One region of the Blautia sp. AF14-40 genome, then DNA from elsewhere that is predicted to be linked to it. Evidence: predicted binding sites of a transcription regulator. Region 1 holds the regulator's gene; each other region holds the start of a gene.
What was found. Region 1 encodes NrdR, which represses ribonucleotide reductase genes. Its sites were predicted from a motif close to CACAANATNTTGTG; they were not measured.
Positions count from the first base shown of each region.

Region 2: nrdD (anaerobic ribonucleoside-triphosphate reductase) is a predicted target of NrdR. The motif match lies at 926-939, and genes of this name have one in related genera.
Region 3: DWW13_RS11685 (ribonucleoside triphosphate reductase) is a predicted target of NrdR. The motif match lies at 1,410-1,423, and genes of this name have one in related genera.

Region 1 covers NZ_QUHK01000001.1:62,527-64,799, reverse strand. The annotation lists gene DWW13_RS00380 (citrate/2-methylcitrate synthase) at 1-87, opposite strand, end outside; gene DWW13_RS00375 (DUF3786 domain-containing protein) at 218-853, opposite strand; gene nrdR (transcriptional regulator NrdR) at 868-1,320, opposite strand; gene DWW13_RS00365 (YlmC/YmxH family sporulation protein) at 1,463-1,714, shown strand; gene DWW13_RS00360 (acylphosphatase) at 1,715-2,020, opposite strand; gene DWW13_RS00355 (GNAT family N-acetyltransferase) at 2,048-2,273, opposite strand, start outside.
Region 2 covers NZ_QUHK01000017.1:29,708-31,980, forward strand. The annotation lists gene nrdD (anaerobic ribonucleoside-triphosphate reductase) at 1-904, opposite strand, end outside; gene dapF (diaminopimelate epimerase) at 1,076-1,924, opposite strand; gene DWW13_RS12335 (hypothetical protein) at 2,130-2,273, shown strand, end outside.
Region 3 covers NZ_QUHK01000015.1:55,752-58,024, reverse strand. The annotation lists gene DWW13_RS11695 (tetratricopeptide repeat protein) at 1-35, shown strand, start outside; gene hflX (GTPase HflX) at 54-1,289, shown strand; gene DWW13_RS11685 (ribonucleoside triphosphate reductase) at 1,537-2,273, shown strand, end outside.

The sequences.
Region 1 (2,273 bases):
ATACAGCGAAACATCCATTTTGGAGTTATCCAGACAGATGTTTGTCAGTTCCTCTATTTCCGGTGTTACTTTCATGCTAAAAGCCATATGCATTCCCCTTTCTCTTCTCTCTTTTTACTTACTTTCACTCATTATAGCATTAAACCAGGGGATTCGTATACTGAAATTTTTATAAACATTCGGAAAATTTTCGTAAGATTTTGTCTCACAAAAGGTATCAGGCTTCTGTTTTACATGCATCGAAGGCTTGATCCAGTGCGTCCAGGAAGTCTCCCATCACGTAATACAGCGTCTCAAACCGCAGATAATCGAGGACGTTTTCATCCCACATAAACTTCAGCACCGGCGGGAATTCCTCATCGGACTCCCAGAACTGGAAGACGAGCGGCAGAAACGGAAAGACATGAAAAACAAAAGCAGCGTCTCCCGGGGAATATGGTTTTCCGCTAAGGGAAACGCATGCTTTTTTCAGCTGTTCCACATGCCCGTCATACCGTGCGGCGCGGCTGTCGTGAACGCCGGACGCAATCGTGCGGCCTTTGATCGTTCCCTTTAAGGAATTGGTGCGCGCATACGTGCCGGCGAGCACAATCTCCTTCTTTCCGCAGCAGAGCAGGTCGAAAATCGTCAGTGTCTCATTGAAACTGCCCTGGTGCACATGAAGAAAATGGTCTTTTGAGCCCTCTGCAACGCCGGTATGGCGGTTCACTCTCCACTCCTCAAAAAGGTACGGCACATAGAAATAATCGTCATCAAAGGCAAAGCCATACTTCCCTTCGATCTCCTTCTGATCGTACGTCAGAAAGCGCTCCTGCATCTGATCGCGCATTTTAATATAGTTCGACACTTCCATTTTTTTGCCTCCCGCTATTTGTCGAGCATCTTTTTCAGCTCGTCCATGAACGTGTTGACGTCCTTGAACTCACGGTAAATCGACGCAAAGCGGACGTACGCCACCTGATCCAGGTCTTTTAAGTAATGCATGACCTTCTCTCCGATCACAGAGCTTGGAATCTCGCGTTCCTCGCCGTTGAAAAGCTCCGTCTCCACCTTGTTGACCATCTCGTTGATCTTCTCGGCGGACACCGGCCGTTTGTGGCAGGCGCGCAGGATACCGGTCTCGATTTTCGAGCGGTCATACTGCTCGCGGTTCATATCTTTTTTGATGACGATCAAAGGGATCGTCTCCACTTTTTCGTATGTCGTAAAGCGTCTGCCGCAGACATCGCACATCCGGCGGCGGCGGATCGCATTGCTGTCTTCAATCGGGCGTGAATCCACAACCCGGGTATTATCCTGATTACAAAATGGACATCTCATATCTTTCGTCCTCGTTTCTAAATAAGTATTTCGGAAAGTTTTCTACTTTTACAGTATACGCATTTTTCCGTGAAATTCAAGTCAACTGCAGCAACATTTTCGCATATGTTTTTCCATAGGAATCAGTAAAAAGGAGCACCGCATGCGCGTTGTAGATCTCCGCCAGAAAGAAGTTATCAATATCTGCACCTGCAAAACGCTCGGCTGTCCGATTGATGTGGAATTCAATCCAAAAACGGGACATCTTACCGGACTCGTTCTTCCGGGTCCTGTGAAATTCTGCGGCTTTTTCTGCCACGGCGAGGATTTTGTGATCCCATGGGACCGCATCTGCCAGATCGGCAACGATATCATTCTCGTCGAAATTCCGGAAAAAGAGAAAAAGCAGCCCTGATCAACGGATATGAAAACCGAATTCCGATTCCAGCGGAATCTTCGTCCATTTTGCATCCGTGATTTCGATGTAGCTGGAGGTGCGGATCCTTTTGATCATCTCCGTGATCGTCTCCTCATCACCCTGCACCTCCATCTCCACCGTCTCATCCCAGCAGTTTCTCACCCAGCCGGTCAGTCCGAGCTGGTAGGCAGCATAATACGCCCGGTAACGGAACCCCACGCCCTGCACCTGGCCGTAGAAAATCACATGGTACCGGATTTCTTCTTTTTCGTCTCTTCTGTCTCGTTTCGCTGTCTCGTTCATATTTCTCTGCCTCCCAACAGTCATTGCCTAAAATTCGTCTGCCGTCGCACAGTACAGCGGAAGCGGGAACCAGTCGGATGGAATGTTCTTCCAGATTTCAGATGGAACCTTGCTTCCCTTACTTGCCAGCGGTGAAAGAAGCAGTTCCTGCGCCTGCTCCCGGTTGAGTACATCTGCCCCCGGATGGGCTTCCCCTGTCACGGTCACAGTTCCATCTTTTACCGTCACGGTCACCGGCTGCCCCTCCAGTACA
Region 2 (2,273 bases), on a different contig from region 1:
TCGTTCCAAGGCCGAGGGTCACGGTAACGAACGGATAATCACCGCGGGAAGATCCAACAGTGTTCAGTTTATACTCAATTCCCTGCCATCCCTGATCGCACTCTCTTCTTACTTTGTCGATCGCATACTCGATGGCTTTCTCCTGTGCACCCTCCCAGGATGCGTCGGTATATTTCAGGAACTCTTTTACGTAGTAATCGTAGCTCTTCTGTGCGTACGGAGCAAGGATCTTGTCCACCTCCGGCACGGTAAAGCCGCCGTACTGCTGTGCAGCGGTGCTGAGGACGATATCGCCCATGACATCAAATGCGGTGTCGAGTGTCTTCGGCTCGTTGTACCAGACATTTCCCATCTCGAAGCCGCCTTTTAAAACGTTTCCGACATCGAACAGACAGCAGTTCATGGTATCGAGACGTGCGGACTGGTCGTGGATGTAGATGTAGCCGTCCTTACAGGCCTGCAGCTCGTTGCGGTTCATGAAGAACTTGCGGTACAGCTCTTTGTTCAGCTCGTTGAAAATCAGGCTTCGCTTCGTTGCAACGAGGGCGCTGTCGGTGTTGGCATTGCTCTTGTCGCCGATGTAGCGGATGGACTGGCTCTTCGTGTAGACCTCGTCCATCATATGGATAAAATCAGTTTTGTAATTGCGGTAATCGCGGTAGCTTTTTGCCACAGCCGGGTTTACTTTTTCGAGTGCTCCCTCCACGATATTGTGCATATCGCTGATCGGAATTTCGGTCTTTCCAAGGGAATATACGTGCTCGGTTGCGAACTTACAGATAAAGTCAATCTCCTGCTGTGAGAAGGTATACAGGATTCTCTGTGCGGATTTATTTACGGCACGGACGATCTTCTGCGCGTCGAATTCTTCTTTGGTGCCGTCCTTTTTGATAATATAAACCATTGTGGTGTCCTCCAAATCAAACACTATATCTTGTGTGTCCCCCACCCTTTTCTTGTAGCGGGCACCACATATTGTAGCATGTTTCTTTTGAAAAGAAAAGGCATTTCCTGTAAGTTTTTATTTTCAGAATATTGCATACTGCTCTTTCGTGCAGACAGAAATCTGCATTTTTCAAATTCGTTCTGCAAGCGTTCCTTCAAAAACGGTCTCGGCCGGGCCGGTCAGAAGGACCTTATTTTTCGTCCGGTCCCATGTAACGAAAAGCCTGCCGCCGCGCAGTTCTACGGCAGTTTCTCCCTCCGAAACACAGCCGGAAAGCATCGCCGCGACGGCTGCCGCACACGCTCCCGTTCCGCAGGACAGCGTTTCACCGCTCCCACGTTCCCAGACTCTCATTTTTATTGTGTGTTGATCTAAAGTCTGGATAAACTCTGTATTGATACGGTCCGGGAAGCAGGAAAGGTGTTCAAAAGCGGAACCGGTCTTTGCAATGGATATTTTTTCCACATCTTCCACCGGAATCACCGCATGCGGATTTCCCATCGAAAGGCAGGTCATCGTATAATTTTCCCCGCACACGGTAATTTTATGCTCCAGCACATATTCCCCCAGAGAAACAACGGGGATCTGTGCGGCGCGGAATTCCGGCGTTCCCATCTCCACTGTCACCTGACAGATCTCATTCAGATTCTCCCCCGTCTGCAGATGAATCACACGGTTTCCGCTGCCGGTTTCGATAGTCAGCGTCGTTTTTCTCGTCAGCCCATGCTCGTACACGTATTTTCCCACACAGCGGATGCCGTTGCCGCACATCGCGCCCTTCGAGCCGTCGGCGTTGTACATTTCCATCGAAAAATCTGCTGTTTTGGATGCCCCGATCAGAATCAGCCCGTCCGCGCCGATGCCGAAATGGCGGTCACTTACCGCTTTTGCCAGCCGTCCCGGACTCTCCACCCGCTCCTCCATGGCATTTACATAGATATAATCATTTCCGCAGCCCTGCATTTTTGTAAAACGCATACACAGCCTCCTCCCAGACTTCTGCCCTTTCCAGTTCCTTACTAAATATGTATTCCGTACCGCGCTTTTGAAAAACCATTTTTCTCAAATCCGCTTCAGACATTGGAAAACGAAGCGGAATGTGATAGAATAGGGGGAACTGATATCGTTACTTACATGAAGTAACTCTCAAATATTTTTAACCATTTATTATGAGGAGGTTTTGATGAAAAAATACCGTTGGGTTTTAACAGCAGTATTTGCCGCTTTCCTCGCGGGAACGAGCGGCTGCGGAAAGAAAACAGAAACGATTCCGATCACAACCATCAGTCAGAGTACCGACGATGACGACCCCGAAGACAATCTGGCG
Region 3 (2,273 bases), on a different contig from region 1:
CGCAGCGGGAAAATACGTTTCTCCAGAACCGATAACAGACGGAGGAAGTTGGATTGTTTGATTTAAGAGAAGAACAGGAGCGCGTGATTCTGGTCGGCGTACAGGAAAACGGCGGCGCAAACGCAGAAGAATCGCTCGACGAGCTGGCGGAACTGGCCAGCACCGCCGGTGCGAAGGTGGAGGGCCGCCTGGTGCAGGTGCGGGAGGCCATTCATCCGGGAACGTACATCGGAAAAGGAAAATTAGAGGAATTGAAAATTCTGGTGCGCGCCTGCGATGCGACGGGCATCATCTGCGACGATGAGCTCTCCTCGATCCAGTTAAAAGGGCTGGAGGAAGCACTGGAATGCAAGATCATGGACCGTACGCTTTTGATCCTGGATATCTTTGCGGCGCGCGCCGTGAGCAGCGAGGGTAAAATCCAGGTTGAGCTGGCCCAGTTAAAGTACCGTGCGTCCCGACTTTCCGGCCTTGGCACATCGCTTTCCCGTCTCGGCGGCGGAATCGGTACGAGAGGACCGGGAGAGAAAAAGCTGGAAACCGACCGGCGCCTGATCCGCACGCGTATTACGCAGTTAAAACGTGAGCTTGAGGAAGTACGCCAGCACAGAGAGCTCCTTCGTGAAGGCAGAAAACGTTCCAAAATCCCGGTAGCGGCGCTCGTAGGCTATACGTCAGCGGGAAAGAGCAGTCTTTTAAATGCACTGACAGGATCGGAAATTCTGGCAGATGCAATGCTGTTTTCCACGCTGGATACGACGACGCGGTCACTGACCCTTCCGGATGGACAGGAAATCCTGCTGACCGATACGGTTGGATTTATCAATAAGCTGCCACATCATCTGATCGATGCATTCCGCAGTACGCTGGAGGAAGCACGGTATGCCGACTATATTCTCCACGTTGTGGATACGTCAAATCCGCAGATGGAGCTGCAGATGCAGGTGGTATATGACACACTGCGGGAACTGAAAGTTGAGGACAAAAAAATTGTCACCCTGCTGAATAAGCAGGACAAGCTTCTCGCCCCGATGGTTGTAAAAGATTTCCGGGCAGACGCGAGCCTTGCGGTCTCTGCCAAAACAGGACAGGGACTCGAAGACCTCAAAAATTTACTCTCCTCGTGGATGATGGAGGGAAAAATCTATATCGAGCGCCTCTATCCGTACGATAAGGCGGGAACGATTTCACTGATCCGCGGATACGGAATTCTGCTCGAAGAAGAATATCTGCCGGAAGGCATCCGCGTAAAAGCCTATGTACCGAAGGATATCTATCCGAGGGTATAGAGGTATGGCAAGCGGGCTTAAAAACGGCAGTACATCCCTTTAAGCGCCGTACAGCGCCGAAAAATGGAAGGGACAGAATACAAGTAAAAGTACCATATCTAGTGATGTTAGAAAATTTCACACTAGATATGGTACTTTTTACTATTGACGGGAGAAACATGCTCTGCTATCATATGGTTCAGACACTGCAAAGAGTGGAACCTTAAAAAGGCCTTGCAGAAACGGTTGAATTAACAGGAGGGATTCCATGTTTCAGGTAGAAAAGAGAGACGGAACGATTGCAGAGTTCCAGATGAAAAAGATTACCGATGCGATTGGAAAAGCATTCGGCGCAAAAGATATGCAGTTCAGCGATGACATGCTTCAGATGCTGGCACTGCGCGTAACAGCGGACTTTCAGTCCAAGATCAAAGACGGAAAAATTTCAGTGGAGGCAATTCAGGACAGCGTGGAGAACGTGCTGATCCAGTGCGGCTACGCAGAAGTGGCAAAAGCTTACATTCTGTACCGCAAGCAGAGGGAAAAAATCCGCAACATGAAATCGACGATCGTAGACTACAAAGAGATCGTGGACAGCTACGTAAAAGTAGAGGACTGGCGTGTCAAAGAGAATTCGACCGTAACGTATTCTGTCGGCGGTCTGATCTTAAGCAATTCCGGCGCGATCACAGCCAACTACTGGTTATCAGAGATTTATGATGACGAGATCGCCGAGGCACACCGCAACGCGGATATTCACATCCACGACCTGTCGATGCTGACCGGCTACTGTGCAGGATGGTCGTTAAAACAGCTCATCAAAGAAGGACTTGGCGGCATCAACGGAAAGATTACTTCTTCTCCGGCAAGACATCTTTCGGTTCTGTGCAACCAGATGGTCAACTTCCTCGGCATTATGCAGAACGAGTGGGCAGGTGCGCAGGCATTTTCTTCATTTGATACGTATCTGGCGCCGTTCGTCAAAGTGGACAACTTAAGCTACGG